3 regions of the Streptomyces sp. B1I3 genome follow, and region 2 is predicted to be linked to each of the others. Evidence: riboswitches for the same ligand, from Rfam matches in the RefSeq annotation. Region 2 holds a riboswitch; each other region holds the start of a gene.
The links. Region 2 has a riboswitch for S-adenosylmethionine ahead of QFZ58_RS06435 (hypothetical protein). Riboswitches for the same ligand answer to the same signal wherever they lie in the genome.

Region 1 (5,672 bases), 4.5 Mb from region 2:
CACGCTCACGGCGCACGAGCAGTACAAGCCGCTCGAACTCGGCCCGACGGTCGACGCGAACGGCGTCGAGCGCAAGCCGTCGGCCCTGCAGAAGCTGCGGGCCAGGCTCAGCAGGAGCTACTACGGCGAGGGCAACCAGATCGCCAAGCCCACCGCCGAGGAGTACAAGGAGATCACCAGCGGCCACGGCCACCACTGATCGACCCAGCTGAACGCCACAGCGGGAGCCCCGTCCATCCGATGGACGGGGCTCTTCGCCGTCCCGGGGGCTGGATAGGGTGGAGGCATCATCCCTATCGGCTGTGGACCCAGGAGCGGACCATGAACGTTGTGACCCCGGACGGCGGCGACAGCGTGGCGGCCCGTACCTGGCCCGGCGTGCTGACCCCCCTCCTGCGCGGCGAGGACCTGACCACCGAGGACACCGCGTGGGCCATGGACCGCATCATGAGCGGCGAGGCCACCGACGTACAGATCGCCGGCTTCGCGGTCGCGCTGCGCGCCAAGGGGGAGACCGTCCAGGAGGTCACCGGCCTCGTGCGCGCGATGTACGAGCACGCCCACACCGTCCACGTGCCCGGCCGCACCGTCGACATCGTGGGTACGGGCGGCGACATGGCCAAGACGGTGAACATCTCCACCATGTCGGCGATCGTCGTCGCCGGGACCGGCGCCAAGGTCGTCAAGCACGGCAACCGCGCCTCGTCCTCGGCCAGCGGTGCCTCCGACGTCCTGGAGAAGCTCGGCGTCAACCTCGAACTCACCCCGCAGCGCGTCGTCGAGGTCGCCGAGGAAGCGGGCATCACCTTCTGCTTCGCCGTGAAGTTCCACCCCGCCCTGCGCCACGCGGCGCGGGCCCGCAAGGAGCTGGGCACGCAGACCACCTTCAACATCCTGGGCCCGCTCACCAATCCCGCCCAGGTGCGCTCCCAGGCCATCGGGGTCGCCGACGCGAGGATGGCGCCCATCGTCGCCGGTGTACTCGCCGAGCGGGGGAACTCCGCGCTCGTCTTCCGCGGCGACGACGGCCTGGACGAGCTGACGACGACGGCGACCTCGCGGGTCTGGATCGTGCGGGACGGCACCGTCCGCGAGGAGCCGTTCGACCCGCGCGACGTCGGCCTCGAACTGGTGCCCGTGGAGGCGCTGCGCGGCGCGGACGCCTCGTACAACGCAGACGTCGCCCGGCGGCTGCTGGACGGGGAGAGAGGGCCGGTGCGCGACGCCGTGCTGCTCAACTCGGCCGCCGCGCTCGTCGCGCTGGACCAGGGTGAGGGGACGCTCGTCGAACAGCTCGCCGCGGGGATCGCGCGGGCCGCCGAGTCGATCGACTCCGGCGCGGCCAAGCGTGCGCTGGAGCGATGGGTGACGGCGAGCCACGCCTGAAGCGGCACCGTGTGAGGCGGGGCGCAGTCCGGATCGCGGACTGCGCCCTTGCGCATGCGGGCAGGTATGGCAAGATGCTGCGCAGGTCATGAGTGACAGCGACTACGGCCCCGGCCCGCTGTCCGGCAACCCTCCGTCCGTGGCGGGGTGCCCCGGGTGAAGACCGGGCCGTAGGCAGCGAGGTCTGCGGCAAGCGCGGGCCCCTCGGCGTCCTTTGACGCCACCCCTTGGGGTCCTGGTCCCAGGGAGCCTCTTGTGAGCAAGCGAATGCGATAGGGCGCGACGCCCTCCTCCGCACACCCCTTTTCCTTCCTTCCCCGTGCTGCCGCGTACCCGCCGGCGCGAGGATGTCGCCTGCCTTTACGGGAGTTCGCCATGTCTGTCTCCACCGCTGCCGTCGACCAGTCCATTTGTGCCCCGCTGCCGGTTCTGGGTGCGGATGTCACCGTTCCGCTCGTGACGGGCGGGGACGTCACCTATGCCGCCCTGGACTACGCGGCGAGCGCACCGGCGCTCCAGCGGGTGTGGGACGACGTGGCGGCCTACGCCCCGTACTACGGCAGCGTGCACCGTGGTGCCGGCTACCTCTCCCAGCTCTCCACCGACCTCTTCGAGAGCAGCCGGGCCTCCGTCGCGGAGTTCCTCGGCTGCCGGGCGGACGACCAGGTGGTCTTCACCCGGTCCACCACCGACTCCCTCAACCTGCTGGCCGCCGTACTGCCCGCCGACTGCCAGGTGTTCGTGTTCGAGACCGAGCACCACGCCTCCCTGCTGCCCTGGCGGGACGCCCGGGTGACCTACCTCGACGCCCCGCGCACCCCGGCCCAGGCCGTCGCGACGCTGGAGCGTGCGCTGGCGGGCCGCGCCCCCTACGGGCCCGCACTGGTCTGTGTGACGGGCGCATCCAACGTCACCGGCGAGCTGTGGCCGGTGGAGGAGCTGGCTGCCGCCGCCCACGCCCACGGCGCACGGATCGTGCTCGACGCGGCGCAGCTGGCGCCCCACCACCCGGTGGACATCACCGAACTGGACGTCGACTGGGTCGCCTTCTCCGGACACAAGCTGTACGCGCCGTTCGGCTCGGGCGTGCTCGCGGGGCGGGCCGACTGGCTGCGGGACGCGGAGCCGTACCTCGCGGGCGGCGGAGCCTCCCGCAAGGTCGCCCGGCGCACCGACGGCGGGGTGGACGTGGAGTGGCACACCACCGCGGCGCGGCACGAGGCGGGATCGCCCAACGTCATCGGCGTCTACTCGATCGCCGCGGCCTGCAAGGCCCTGACGGAGGCCGGGTTCGACCGGCTGGTCGAGCGTGAGCAGCACCTGGTGGCCCGTGTCCTCGAGGGCCTGGCCGAGGTTCCCGAGGTGCGGGTGCTCTCGCTGTTCGGCGACGAGGCCCCCAGGGTCGGTGTGATCTCCTTCGTCGTCGAGGGCTGGAACAGCTCGCACTTCGCCGCCGCGCTCTCCGCGGAGTACGGCATCGGGGTGCGGGACGGCCTGTTCTGCGCGCACCCGCTCGTCCGTACCCTGCTGGGCGGCGAGGCGCAGGACCCGGGCGAGTGCGGCGCGCCGGACGCCGAGCCGGGGGAGAGGTCCCTCAACGCCATCCGGGTGAGCTTCGGGGCCGGTACCCCGGACGAGCACATCGAGCGTTTCCTGGGGGCCGTCCGTGAGCTCGTGCGCACGGGCGCCCGCTGGACCTACCGCACCGAGGACGGCCGCTGTGTCCCGGACCGGGGCGCGGCCCAGGTCTGACCGGAGCGGATGCGGCTCCGGCCGGGCACGTGAGGCGGTGCCCCGTGCCCGGCCGGAGCCGCACGCCGTCCGCCCCGGGGCCTCAGGAGCCGAGTCGACGCCTCAGGAGCCGAGCCGATGCCTCAGGCGTCGAGACCGATGGCGAAGGCCGCCTCGAGGTCGTGCTGCGAGTACGTACGGAAGGCGACATGGGTGTCGGTGCCCTCGACGCCGGGGATCTTGCTGATGCGGCCGGGGATGACGTCGGCCAGGTCGTCGTGCCTGGCCACCCGGACCATGGCGATCAGGTCGTACGTGCCGGTGACCGAGAAGACCTCGCTGACGCTGTCCAGCGCGGCGATGGCCTCGGCGATCTCGGGAATCCGGTCCACGCTGGTTTTGATGAGCACGATCGCGGTGATCACGGCTGGCTTTCTCCCTCGGTGGCCGTGGCTGGAGACTTCACTCTAGAGCCTCCCACCGGGGCCCCACCCCGGTAGCGTCCCCAGGCGTAGAGGAACCCGGCGGCGAACCCCGCCACGTGGGCGAGGTAGGCCACGCCCGGGCCGCTCCCCGCGCTCCGGGCGGCCAGCCACTGCAGTACGAACCAGAAGACGAGCACGACCCAGGCGGGGAAGCGCAGCGGCAGGAAGAACAGGAACGGGAAGAGGCTGGTGACCCGGGCGCGGGGGAAGAGGTACAGGAACGCGCCCAGTACCGCCGAGATCGCGCCCGACGCGCCCACCAGGGTCTGGTCCGAGCCGGAGTGCGCGACGGCGTAGACCACCAGGGCGAAGTAGCCGCAGCAGACGTAGAAGAAGGCGAATTCGACACGGCCCATGCGTTCCTCGGCCATCGCGCCGAACACGTACAGGAAGAGCATGTTGCCCAGCAGGTGCAGCCAGCTGCCGTGGACGAAGAGCGCGGTCAGCGGGGTGAGCAGCGCGTGTGCGGAGCCGGTCCGCAACTCACTGGGGATCACGCCCCACCGTTCGAAGTACCCGGCCTGGGCGGCCAGCAAGGCGTCCGTGCCGCCGCCGCGGGAAAGACCGAACCCGGAGAGCGGGCTGACCAGGAAGACGGCGCTGCACAGGGCGATGAGCCCGTACGTGACCGGTCCGCTGCCCGCCGCGGCAGCCGCCGCGACATCTCCGGCCCGCTTCCGCCAGTCGACATGCCGCCATTCGGTCACGTACAGAGCATGACGTACCGGGGGAGAACAGGACGGACCGCCTCGCCGTATTGAGGGGAATCCACAAGGCCGTAGGGTTGCCGCAGAACATCGCAGTTCGACGACGCACCGCGAGATCGAAGCCTGGTACGCACGAGACTCGACGAACGACGAAAGAGGACGCAACGATGACGACGGTTCCCCAGCCGACGGACGGGACCCGCTGGCGCTGCACGCTCTGCGGCAATCTCACCCGTTTCGATGTGACGCGCTCCTCCAAGGTCGTGGAGTACGTGCATCTCGACCTGGCCGGGGAGTCGAGTGTCGAGGAGCGCGAGGTGGTCAGTGAGACCATCGAGTCGGTGCGCTGCCGCTGGTGCAACGCGGTCGACCAGATCGAGCTGGTCGACAGGCCGGGTGCCGACTCCTGACGGGGCCGTGCGCACAGACATGTTGGGGTGATGGATGGTGGAGCAGCCGACAGGCGGCGCCGAACCGGCCGATGCGGCCGACGGCGTCGTGGAGTCGCTCGACCGTCCGCTGCCCGAGGGCGTACGCCGCAGGGTCGTGGCCCTGGTCTCCGAAGCCTTCGGCGGCCTGACAATCGCCGAACTCCCACCGCAGCTGCGGCAGTACGCCCGGTTCACCCCGAGCAGGCGGGTCAAGTTCGCGGGTAACGCGATGGCGGCCGCGCTGGAGAGCGATCCGGTGTTCCGCCGGCGCATCGGCGAGCGGATCGGCCGGAGCCAGCCTGAGCTGGCCGGACCCCTGGAGACCGGCGCGCCGCCCGCCGCGGCCGACCCCGTCGACGTGGCCGCGGCCGCCTACGTGCTCCGGCCGCCCGGCTGGGTCAAGCTGGTGACCGCCGCCGGCGAGGAGGCCCAGCGGGCCGACGCCGAGCGGGTGGACGAGGAGACGCGGCGCGAGCTGGAGAGGCTGCGCGAGGAGCTCGACCGGGCCCGTGCCCAGACCAGGAGCGAGACCGAACGGCTGCGCGCGGAGCTCGACGCCTCCCGCAAGGAGGCCGAATCCCTGCAGCGCAAACTGCGCAGTGCGCTCAGCGAGGTCAAGCGCGGCGAGGCCGCGCTGCGCAAGGGCGCGGCGGAGGCCGACGCCGTGCGCGCCGAGGCCGCCGCCCAGGTCTCCGCCGCGGAGAGCGAGTCCCGGCGCCTCAAGGCGCGCCTGGCCGAGGCGGAGGCCTCGGTGGAGGCGAGCCGCAGGGCGGCCAGGGAGGGGCGCTCCGTCGAGGACATGCGGCTCCGGCTGCTCCTGGACACCGTGCTCGACGCGGCCCAGGGGCTCCGTCGTGAGCTGGCCCTGCCGCCCTCCTCGATCCGCCCGGCCGACGGCGTCGAGGCCGTCGAGCCCGGCCGGATGTCACCGA
Region 2 (5,672 bases):
GGGCGTTCAGGAGGGTTCGAGGGCGCGGGCGTTGCGTCGAGGGCGGCCGGGCACCTGTGCGGCGGGCCGGCCGGTGGTCCGGGCGTCTTGGGGGGTGTACTACGTTGGAAATTCCGGCGATGTGCAGCATGACAACATGGGCACGGTCCTGTGTCCACCCCGCGCTCACACCATTGCGGGCTCCCCGCGGCGGGTGGTCGAACGCCTCACTCCGCCGAGGGCACCCCGGACCCACCGGCTCGTCCCCCACTGCGCGCACATGAAGGCGGGCACACCCCCGCGCTTCGCACGCGTGCGGTGAGCCCGGTCGCGGCCGGCCCGGGAACTTCGGCCGCCACAGGTGCGAGACGTGCGGACGAAGCGCGTGCGGGTGCGCCGCCGAGCCGGCCCCACCCTGCCTCGGGGGCGGACGGATCGGGCGACCGGTCCCGTGATCACTCCCCAAAGCTTCACGCAACCTCCCTATAGTGGGGCCGCGTTGATCGTATGGCCGCAACGCGCGAAGCCGTCTCCCGGGAGCCCGTACGATGACGAACCCCTCCTTATCCGCCGCGCCCGCGTCCGGCGGCGGCTGCCCGGCGCACGCCGCGACCGACCCCGTGCCGCTCGGCGGGCCGGAGTTCCACACCGCGCCGCAGGCCCTGTACCGCAGTATGCGGCACGCGTACGGCCCCGTGGTGCCCGTCGAGCTCCCCGGTGGCTTCCCCGCCTGGCTCGTCGTCGGCTACCGCGAGCTCCACCAGGTCACCAGCGACGGCGAACTGTTCCCGCGGGACGTCGGGCTCTGGAACCAGTGGGAGCACATCCCCGAGGACTGGCCGCTCCTGCCCATGGTCGGGCGGCCCATGCCGTCCATCTACTTCACCGCGGGCGCCGAGCACCGGCGGCACTCCGACATGGTGGTGCCCGCGCTCGAAGGCTCGAACCCGTTCGAGATCCGCGGCCACTGCGAGCAACTCGCCGACCGGCTCGTCGACGACATGTGCAGCCGGGGCACGGCCGATCTCGTCGCGGACTTCGCGGAGCCGCTGCCCGTCCTCGTCCTCGCCCGCCTCGTCGGCTTCCCCGACGCGGAAGGGGCGGACATCGCCCGGGTCCTCAAAGATTTGGCCGACGGGGGCCCCGGAGCACAGGAGGCGTACGGGCGGTTCGGTGAGCACATGCGGCGTCTCGTGGCCGCCAAGCGGGCCGTGCCCGGGGACGACATCACCTCCCGCATGCTCGCCGACCCGGAGCCCTTCACGGACGAGGAGTACGCACTCGACCTGATGGCCGTCACGGCCGCCGGGCACCTCACCACCGCCGACTGGATCAGCAACTCCCTGCGGCTGATGCTCACCGAGGACCAGTTCGCCGACTCCCTCTCCGGCGGCCGGCGCAGCGTCGGCGAGGCCATGAACGAAGTGCTGTGGGAGGAGAGCCCGACGCAGATCCTCGCCGGCCGCTGGGCGGTCCGGGACACCCGGCTCGGCGGACGGACGATCCGGGCCGGTGACATGCTCCTCCTCGGCCTGGGGGCCGCCAACACCGACCCGTCGGTACGGCAGGACCTGGGAGGCGCCCACCACGCGAGCAACGGCTCGCACCTGGCGTTCAGCCACGGTGAGTACCGCTGCCCCTTCCCCGCCCAGGAGATCGCCGAGACGATCGCCCGTACCGGTATCGAGGTCCTCCTCGACCGGCTGCCCGATCTCCGGCTCGCCGTCCCCGCCGAGGACCTGGTCCGCCGGCCGTCCGCCTTCCTGCGCGGGATGAACGCGCTGCCCGTCCGGTTCGCCCCCGTACGTACGACAGGAGACCTGCTGTGACCTGCCCGCACGCCACCGTCGTCATCGACCCCATGGTCCAGGACCTCGACGGAGAGACCGAACAGCTGTGCCGAGCCGAACCACTCACCCGCATCGAGCTCCTCGGCGTGCCGGCGTGGACCGTCACCCGGCACGCGGAGGCACGCCAACTCCTGGTCGACAACCGGCTGGTGAAGAACCTGGACGCGTGGGGGCTCTGGCGCAGCGGTGAGGTGACCCACGAGTGGCCGCTGATCGGCATGATCGACGCCGGACGTTCCATGTTCACCGTGGACGGGGAGGAGCACCGGCGGCTGCGGACCAAGACCTCCCAGGCGCTCACCCCGCGCCGGCTGGAGGCGGTCCGCCCGGACATCGAGAGGTTCACCGAGGAACTGCTGGACGCGCTCGCCGAGCAGGGCAGGGACGGTGTCGTCGACCTCAAGGCCGTCTTCGCGCAGCCCCTTCCGATGCGGGTGGTCGGCCTGCTGATGGGGGTGGACCGGTCCCTGCACCCCATGCTGACACGGCAGTACAAGGCCTTCTTCTCCATGCTCACCCCGCAGGAGGAGCGGCTGGCACTGCTCGCGGAGCTGGATGTCTTCTACGCCGAACTGGTACGTGAGAAGACGGCGCGCCCCACGGACGACCTCACCAGCGCGCTGATCACGGCCGAGGAGGGCGGGGAGCCGCTCACCGAGGAGGAGGTCGTCGGCAACCTCAAGGCGATGGTGGCCGCCGGGCACGAGACCACGATCGGGCTCATCCTCAACGCCGTACGCGCGCTGCTCGCCCACCCGGACCAGCTGGAGAAGGTCCTGGAAGGGGAGGTCTCCTGGGAGTCGGTGGTCGAGGAGACGCTGCGCTGGGACACCCCCACCACCCACCTGTTGATGCGGTTCGCGACCGAGGACGTCCAGGTCGGCGAGCAGACGATCGCCGCAGGGGAGGGGGTCGTGATCTCCTACCGGGCCATCGGCAGGGACACCGCGCAGCACGGGGAGGACGCCGACGCCTTCGACGTCACCCGGCCGGCGCCCATCCGGCACATGACCTTCGGGCACGGCCCCCACATCTGCCCCGGAGCCGCGCTGTCCCGGGTGGAGGCCGGTATCGCGCTGCGCGCGCTGTTCGGCCGGTTCCCGGACATGAAGCTCGCGATACCCGACGACGAGATCCGCAAGCTGCCGGTGATGACGCAGAACGACATGGAGGCGTTCCCGGTGCTCCTGCACGGCTGAGGCGTCATGTGGCCGGTGTCACGGGGACGTTGCGCACGCCGTGACGCCGTCTCGGCTGCTGTTACGCTTTTGACGGGTCATGAGTTCCAGTGGAAAGCCCCGGCTGGCTGGACGGCACCCCGCTCCGCTGCGGGTGCTCCGGGTGACGACCTGCCCCGCGCGGCACCGCGCGGGGAACAGCGGACCACCGGGGACGGGCCCCCGGGGTCCACGACCCCGGAAGGCAGGCGACGGCCGTGCTCCCTCACCTCGACCACCGCGACGGCTGCACCATGTACGCACCCGGCCACCACGTCCACTGGATCCACGCCAAGAAGTGTGTCCAGGAGCCCGGGCGGGCCGTCGAACTGCTGCTGACCTCCGGCGACGTGCGTGACGACGGCTGGCTGGGTCTGCGGGCGGCGTTCGATCACGCGGAGGAGCTCCCCGCGGTGTGGATGCACGCACCCACCGACCTGCGGGAGTTGCTGGCGGGGCACCGGGGCCGTGTGTTCTGGCTGCCGCGCTGGCACGCCCTGCGGTTCGTCGGCCTCGACGGCGAGGCGACCGGGCTGGTGAACGTCGGGACCGAGGGCGGCCCCCTGTGCGCGACCGTCGCCCCGGCCTCGCGGCGCACGGACTCCGGGCGCGGGGACTTCACCTACGGTCTGTAGTTCCGTCAGGTGGTCCCGGCCACGCTGCGACGGCGTCCGGTTCGGTATTCCGGACGCCATCGCATTTTTCTCCTGACGCGCGCGCCGAACGTGCGCGATCCGTTGACGCAAGGTGCGTTCGATTCTACGGTCCCGTCCGAGCTCCCGATCGCCATTCGGCATCTCGAACGTCCACATGGCAGGTGCATGGCAACTCGTGTGCCCTCCGTGGTGACTGCCCGAGCGCCCCCGGCCCCCCCCCGGATCACGACCAAGGAAGTGCTCATGAGCCGCATCCCGAGAAGAACCCTCGCCGCCCTGCCCGTCGCCCTTCTGCTGGCCCTCGTGCCAGGCAGCGCGTCCGCCTACCCCAACCCCGGCGTGGTCAGCGGTGACATCGTCGTCCACGACCCCAGCATGGTCCGCAGCTCGTCCGGCCTGTACCTGCTCTACTCCACCGGGGAGGGCCTCCAGCTCCGCACCTCCACCGACCGCACGGCCTTCGGCCGCTCCGGCAACGCCTTCACCACAAAGCCGAGCTGGTGGAAGAACTACTCCTCGGCCTCCGACCCCTGGGCCCCGGACATCTCGTACCGCAACGGCAAGTATTTGATGTACTACGCCGTCTCGTCCTTCGGCAGCAACACCTCGGCCATCGGTCTGGCCGGCTCCACCACCGGCCAGGCCGGCAGCTGGAGCGACTACGGCATCGTGTACACGTCGAACTCGTCGAGCGACTACAACGCCATCGACCCCAACCTCTTCGTGGACGACGACGGCGCGTGGTGGCTCTCCTTCGGCTCCTGGTGGACCGGGATCAAGATGATCCGCATCGACCCGTCGACCGGGAAGCAGCACTCCGGCGACACGGCCCGCCGCTCGCTCGCCTCCCGGCCCACCGGCACCAAGGCCGTCGAGGCGCCCTCGGTCGTGAAGCGCAACGGCTACTACTACCTCTTCGCCTCCTACGACACCTGCTGCGCGGGCACCAGCTCCACGTACAAGATCAAGGTGGGCCGGGCCACCAGCGTCACCGGCCCCTACAAGGACCGCAACGGCGTCAGCATGCTCAGCAACGGCGGCACACCCGTCATGGAGTCGCACGGCCGCTACATCGGCCCCGGCGGCCAGTCGATCCTGGCCGACTCCGACGGCGACCTGCTCGTCTACCACTACTACGACGGCCAGGACAACGGCACCCCGAAGCTCGGCGTCAACCTACTGAACTGGAGCAGCGGATGGCCCGTCGCCTACTGATCCTGCTGAGCGCCCTCCTGCTGGCGGCGGCCCTGGGGCAGCCGGCATCGGCGTCGGCGGCCGAGGGTCGTCCGTACACCAACCCGGTCAAGGCGCAGAAGGGCGCCGATCCCTGGATCTCGTACCACGACGGCAACTACCACCTGGTGTCGACGAGCTGGACCGACGTCATCACCATGCGGAAGTCGCCGACACTGGCCGGCCTCGCGACCGCGCCGAGCGTGCAGGTGTGGCAGGGCGACGCGGCCTCCCGCTGCTGCAACATCTGGGCCCCCGAACTGCACCGGTCGGGCGACCGCTGGTACCTGTACTACGTGGCCGGCCAGAACGTCACCGACTACAACCCCACGCAGCGCGTACACGTGCTGGAGAGCGCGGGCCCGGACCCGATGGGGCCCTACACGTACAGGAACCAGCTGGGCAGCGGCTGGATGCTCGACCCGAGCGTGCTCACGGTCGACGGGTCCCTGTACCTGCTGGGCAGCGCGAGCGGCGGCGGCACGCAGAACCTCGTCATCGCGCCGATGTCGAATCCGTACACGCTGAGCGGCTCCTTCTCGACGATCTCGACGCCCGGCCATGGCTGGGAGAAGTCGGGGGGCACGGTCAACGAGGGGCCCGAGGTGCTCCAGCGGGGCGGGAAGACGTTCATCGTCTACTCCGCGAGCGGCTGCTGGACCCCCGACTACACACTGGGGCAGCTCACACTGACCGGTTCCGACCCGCGCTCCGCGTCCTCGTGGACGAAGAAGTCC
Region 3 (5,672 bases), 2.2 Mb from region 2:
CCGGATCTGTGACGAGCCGGTTGGCCTCGCTGGCCCGGAACCTTCGGGGCGCCATTTGCAGCTCCGGCTGCGTGCTGATGAGCGCGGCAGGTCGTGGAGTCGATGCTGACCATGCTCCAGTCGATCCGGCCTTCGGCATCAGCGTCGGTCTGGACGGCCCGCAGGATTCTCTCCCACGTGCCGTCCGCCGACCACCTGCGATGACGGTCGTACACCGTCTTCCACTTGCCGAAGTGAGACGGCAGGTCTCTCCAGGGAAGGCCGGTCCGCTGCCTGAACAAGATCCCGTTGATCACGCGGCGATGGCATTGCCAGCGCCCACCACGGCCGCGATGCGTCGGCAAGTGCGGCTCCAGCCGAGCCCATTCTTCATCCGAGAGATCCCCCCGCCCCATGTTCCATGAAACGAGCTCCAAGCCGCAGCGTCACCCGACCCACCGGACAGGACCTAGTCCTTGCGCAAGGCGTCCAGCTGATCCAGGAACCACTGCTGCGGCGGCAGCGAAGTCGCCGCCGCGGCCAGCCGCTTGGTGCGCGCCGCCCGCTCGTCGTGCTCCATCGTCAGCGCCTCGTGCAGCGCCGCCGCCGTGGCCGACACGTCGTAGGGGTTGACCACGAGCGCGTCCTCGCCGAGCTCCTCGTACGCCCCGGCCTCCCGCGACAACACCAGCGCACAGCCGTTGTCGGAGACGACGGGGACCTCCTTGGCGACGAGGTTCATGCCGTCACGGATGGGGTTGACCAGGGCCACGTCCGCCAGCCGGTACGCCGCGAGCGAGCGGGCGAAGTCGTCGTCGACGTGGAGCAGGACCGGGGTCCAGCCGTCCGTGCCGTACTCGGCGTTGATGGCCTCGGCGACCCGCTGGACCTCCGCCGTGTAGTCGCGGTACACCGCGAGGTCCTGCCGGGAGGGGTAGGCGAACGCCACGTGCACCACGCGTTCGCGCCACTCCGGGTGGTCCTCCAGCAGGGCACGGTAGGCGTGCAGCCCGCGCACGATGTTCTTGGACAGCTCGGTGCGGTCCACCCGCACGATCGTCCGCCGCCCCTCGCCGATCTGCCCCCGCAGTGTCTCCATCCGCTCGTCCACGTCCGCCTCGCGGGAGCGGCGGCGCAGGAAGTCCGCGTCGGCGCCCAGCCCGTGAGCGCCGATCCGGGTGCCGCCGGTGCCGCCGACGATCTCCGTGCAGCAGCCGATGAAGGCGTCCGCCCAGCGGCGGGTCAGGAACGCGGCCCGGTCGGCGCCCAGGATGCCGCGCAGCAGTTGTTCGCCGATGTCGTCGGGCAGCAGCCGGAAGTAGTCCACGGGTGCCCACGGGGTGTGCGAGAAGTGCCCGATCCGCAGGTCGGAACGGAGCTCGCGGAGCATCCCGGGCACCAGTGAGAGGTGGTAGTCCTGCACCAGGACCACGGCTCCCTCACCCGCCTCCTCGGCGAGCGCCTCGGCGAAGGCCCGGTTGTACGCCTCGTAGGACGCCCACCGGCGCCGGAACTCGGCATCGAAGACGGGCTCGACCGGGGTCTGGTAGAGCATGTGGTGCACGAACCAGAGCACCGAGTTCGCGATGCCGTTGTACGCGTCGGCATGGATGCCGGCGTCGATGTCGAGCATGCGCACACCGGGCTCGGACAGGCCCCGCCTGACCGCCTCGCGGTCGCTGTCGCTCAGGGCCGCGCACACCCAGAGCTTGTCCTCGACGGCGCTGAGTCCGGAGACGAGGCCGCCCCCGCCCCGCTTGGAGTCGAGTGAGCCGTCCTCGCGGAGCGAGTACGACACCGGGCCGCGGTTGGACGCGACGAGGACCTGTGCAGCGTGCTCGGAGACCATGAGCGGAACCTAGCCCGATCCGGAGGGTGCCAAACGTGGGTCTTCAGGCCGCGCGGCGGGCCGCGTACTCGGAGATCTCCAGCATCGGCGGCCGCTCCTCGGTGTCGACGGCGTACGTGTGCGGTACGAACCCTTCCTCGCCCCGCTCGAACTGGGTGATCTCTGGCCGCACGATGGTGCCCCGGGAGAGGCGCAGCTGCGCCGTGCGGTAGATCGTCGCGGCCATCCTGCCGAGCGCCTGGCCGTCCTGGTGGCGGTGTTTGCGCACGCCGACGTCGACCTGGGCCAGGGCGTCGAGTCCCACCGTGTTCAGGGCGTCGACGAGCAGGCCCAACTCCACTCCGTAGCCGACAGGGAAGGGCAGCCGTTCCAGCAGGGAGCGCCGTACCGCGTACTCGCCGCCGAGCGGCTGGACGAAGCCGGCCAGCTGCGGCCAGTGCAGGTTGAGCAGCGGGCGGGCCATCAGCTCGGTGACCCGTCCCCCCTGGCCTGCGGAGCCGTGGAGCGGCCGGTCGTACATGGCCTTGACGAAGTGCACCCCGGGTTCGGTGAGCAGCGGGCCGACGGTGCCGGAGACGAAGTCCGGCGAGAAGTCCTTGAGGTCGGCGTCGACGAAGCAGACGATCTCCCCGCCGGTCACCAGGAGTGACCGCCAGAGCACTTCGCCCTTGCCGGGGACGGCGGGTATGCGCGGCAGTATCTCGTCGCGGTGCACGACGCGCGCGCCGGCCGCGCGGGCGACGGCGGAGGTGCGGTCGGTGGAGCCCGAGTCGATCACCACGAGTTCGTCGACCAGCGGGACGCGTTCCATGAGCTCGCGCCGGATCGTCTCGACGATGGCTCCGACGGTCGCTTCCTCGTTCAGTGCGGGCAGCACGACGCTCACGGTCGTGCGGTGCGGATCCTGCGTCCTGGCGGCCACGAGCCGGTCCAGCGGGCGATCGGCGGCTGACCAGGAACGCCTGCTCAACCAGCGTTCCATCTCTTCCAGCACGGTCGGTTCTCCCTGGGTGTGATCCATCTCGCGGTACGGACGACTGGTTCGACCGTCCGATGTGTCGGTTACAGTCTGAGCAACGCGGATGAGCCTCGCACGTCGGGGTGGGTCCGCAGACAAATGCCCGGGTCCTCGATCCGGTGCCACAGCGCTCATCCAGAGGGACTGAGGGAACGGCCCGTTGAAGTCCCGGCAACCCTCCTGCCGACCGCGAGGTCACGGTGGGGAAGGTGCCAATTCCGTCTTGCGGCGAAATACGTCGCGAGGAAGATGAGGAGAAAGGGCCTCCGCCATCATGGCCGTGCAGACAGTTGCAGCCAACACCGATTCTTCCGCCGTGGACCTCGGTCCCGCCGTAGCGCTTTCCTGCCGCGAATGCGGCGAGCGTTTCGAACTCGGTCCGATTTTCGCCTGCGCGTCCTGTTTCGGGCCGCTCGAAGTGGCGTACGACCTGCCGAGCGGCTCCCCCGAAGAGCTGAAGAAGCGCATTGCCGAGGGCCCCGACAACATCTGGCGCTACGCGCCGCTGCTGCCGGTCCCCTCCGATGTCGCCGACAAGCCCAACATCAACCCCGGTTTCACCAAGCTGGTCAAGGCCGACAACCTCGCCCGTGAGCTGGGCGTCACCGGCGGTCTCTACGTGAAGGACGACTCCGGCAACCCGACGCACTCCTTCAAGGACCGTGTCGTCGCCATCGCCGTCGAGGCCGCCCGCGCGTTCGGTTTCACCACGCTCTCCTGCTCCTCGACCGGCAACCTCGCCGGCGCGGTGGGTGCCGCGGCGGCCCGTGCCGGCTTCCGGTCCTGCGTGTTCATCCCGCACGACCTGGAGCAGGGCAAGGTCGTCATGGCCGCGGTGTACGGCGGCGAGCTCGTCGGCATCGAGGGCAACTACGACGACGTCAACCGCTTCTGCTCGGAGCTCATCGGCGACCCGCTCGGCGAGGGCTGGGGCTTCGTCAACGTCAACCTGCGCCCGTACTACGGCGAGGGGTCCAAGACCCTGGCGTACGAGATCTGCGAGCAGCTGGGCTGGCAGCTGCCCGACCAGCTCGTCATCCCGATCGCGTCCGGATCCCAGCTCACGAAGATCGACAAGGGTCTGCAGGAGCTGATCAAGCTCGGCCTGGTCGAGGACAAGCCGTACAAGATCTTCGGTGCGCAGGCCGAGGGCTGCTCCCCGGTCTCCACCGCCTTCAAGGCCGGTCACGACGTCGTACGGCCCCAGAAGCCGAACACGATCGCCAAGTCCCTCGCCATCGGCAACCCGGCAGACGGCCCGTACGTCCTGGACATCGCCCGGCGTACCGGCGGGGCCGTGGAGGACGTCGACGACGAGCAGATCGTCGACGCGATCAAGCTGCTGGCCCGGACCGAGGGCATCTTCGCGGAGACCGCGGGCGGTGTGACGGTCGGTGTCACGAAGAAGCTGATCGACGCGGGCCTCCTGGACCCGTCCCTGACCACCGTCGTCCTGAACACCGGAGACGGACTGAAGACGCTGGACGCCGTCGCCCCGACGACCGGCCTGTCGGCGACGATCCGGCCCAGCCTGGACGCGTTCCGCGACGCGGGCCTCGCCGCCGGCAACTGACCACCCGAGACCGAAGGAAGGCACCCACATGAGCGTCAAGGTCCGTATCCCCACCATCCTCCGCACCTACACGGGCGGTCAGGCCGAGGTCTCGGCCGAGGGTGCGGTTCTGTCCGAGGTCATCGCGTCCCTCGAGAAGGACCACCCGGGCATCGCCGCCCGCGTGCTGGACGACCAGGGCAAGCTGCGCCGCTTCGTCAACGTGTACGTCAACGACGACGACGTGCGTTTCGAGGGCGGCCTGGACGCGGCCACGCCGGACGGCGCCGGCGTCTCGATCATCCCGGCCGTGGCCGGAGGCTGACACGGGTGCCGGACTTCCTGTCCGGCTCGGCATCGTGACGATGACCCCCTCCGCGAGAAGCGGAGGGGGTCATTCTGCATGGTTGAGCACGGTACAGTTGGGGAAGCCTCCTCGGCCGCCTGTGCCACCCGCATATGAGAATGCGCCTGGTCGCGACGAGAAGTGGCCAAAGTGCGTGTACCCCTTGCGCCATAAGTGGCCTATGTCGGGCCCGAGTTGCCCTGGAATCCTGCGAGTTACCCCTATCCGGGCGTTCAGCCGCGCCCAGAATTCTCGTCCGATTGACCTGTTGCAGAGGGCAGTTGGGCAGATACATTCGGCCGCGGTCGACGCGTTCCGGCGCACGCCGCCCCCTCCTGTCGGGGGGTGAGTTTGACCCGGGTCCGCGAAGTGCGGTCCTGTGCAAGGGCCAGTAATAGGGGAGTTAGGCATGGCTCAGGGCACCGTCAAGTGGTTCAACGCGGAGAAGGGGTACGGCTTCATCGCGGTCGACGGTGGTGCGGATGTTTTCGTCCACTACAGCGCGATCCAGATGGACGGATACCGCACCCTCGAAGAGGGTCAGCGAGTTGAATTCGAGATCTCGCAGGGCCAGAAGGGGCCGCAGGCGGACATGGTCAAGCTCGCCGTCGGCTGAGCTCGGCGCGGTCGGCCGACGACACCACTCGCACACGCAGGGCCCGTACCCGTAAGAGGGGTACGGGCCCTGCGCGCGTCCCGCGCCGGCTTCCGGTTCCCGGAGGGTGTTCACCCAGCGAGCCATCACCGAAGGCGCTTGCACTCTCCGGGGTCGAGTGCTAATCATTGGCGTTAGCACTCTCCAGGTGAGAGTGACAGAACTTGGACCGGGCCGGTGAGGCCCGCAGGCCCGGTGGGGCAAGGAACCACTGGGCACGCTGGCCGTCCGTCGCGGGCGCCACTCGGTCCGGAGAATCCACCCCTGTCCGGG

Region 1: another riboswitch for S-adenosylmethionine. It lies ahead of QFZ58_RS26565 (aminotransferase class V-fold PLP-dependent enzyme); the one in region 2 lies ahead of QFZ58_RS06435 (hypothetical protein).
Region 3: another riboswitch for S-adenosylmethionine. It lies ahead of thrC (threonine synthase); the one in region 2 lies ahead of QFZ58_RS06435 (hypothetical protein).

Annotation. Positions count from the first base shown of each region.
Region 1 covers NZ_JAUSYD010000001.1:5,845,120-5,850,791, forward strand. Annotated here, with positions in the region: gene QFZ58_RS26555 (cytochrome bc complex cytochrome b subunit) at 1-199, shown strand, start outside; gene trpD (anthranilate phosphoribosyltransferase) at 322-1,386, shown strand; SAM riboswitch class IV at 1,471-1,588, shown strand; gene QFZ58_RS26565 (aminotransferase class V-fold PLP-dependent enzyme) at 1,762-3,138, shown strand; gene QFZ58_RS26570 (Lrp/AsnC family transcriptional regulator) at 3,261-3,542, opposite strand; gene QFZ58_RS26575 (rhomboid family intramembrane serine protease) at 3,539-4,309, opposite strand; gene QFZ58_RS26580 (hypothetical protein) at 4,477-4,719, shown strand; gene QFZ58_RS26585 (NYN domain-containing protein) at 4,757-5,672, shown strand, end outside.
Region 2 covers NZ_JAUSYD010000001.1:1,365,814-1,371,485, reverse strand. Annotated here, with positions in the region: gene QFZ58_RS06445 (cytochrome P450) at 528-1,808, shown strand; gene QFZ58_RS06440 (cytochrome P450) at 1,805-3,028, shown strand; SAM riboswitch class IV at 3,104-3,214, shown strand; gene QFZ58_RS06435 (hypothetical protein) at 3,265-3,681, shown strand; gene QFZ58_RS06430 (arabinan endo-1,5-alpha-L-arabinosidase) at 3,946-4,917, shown strand; gene QFZ58_RS06425 (family 43 glycosylhydrolase) at 4,899-5,672, shown strand, end outside.
Region 3 covers NZ_JAUSYD010000001.1:3,586,392-3,592,063, reverse strand. Annotated here, with positions in the region: gene QFZ58_RS16370 (IS5 family transposase) at 1-395, opposite strand, end outside; gene QFZ58_RS16365 (trehalose-6-phosphate synthase) at 449-1,828, opposite strand; gene QFZ58_RS16360 (glucosyl-3-phosphoglycerate synthase) at 1,872-2,822, opposite strand; SAM riboswitch class I at 2,975-3,102, shown strand; gene thrC (threonine synthase) at 3,121-4,419, shown strand; gene QFZ58_RS16350 (MoaD/ThiS family protein) at 4,448-4,723, shown strand; gene QFZ58_RS16345 (cold-shock protein) at 5,154-5,360, shown strand.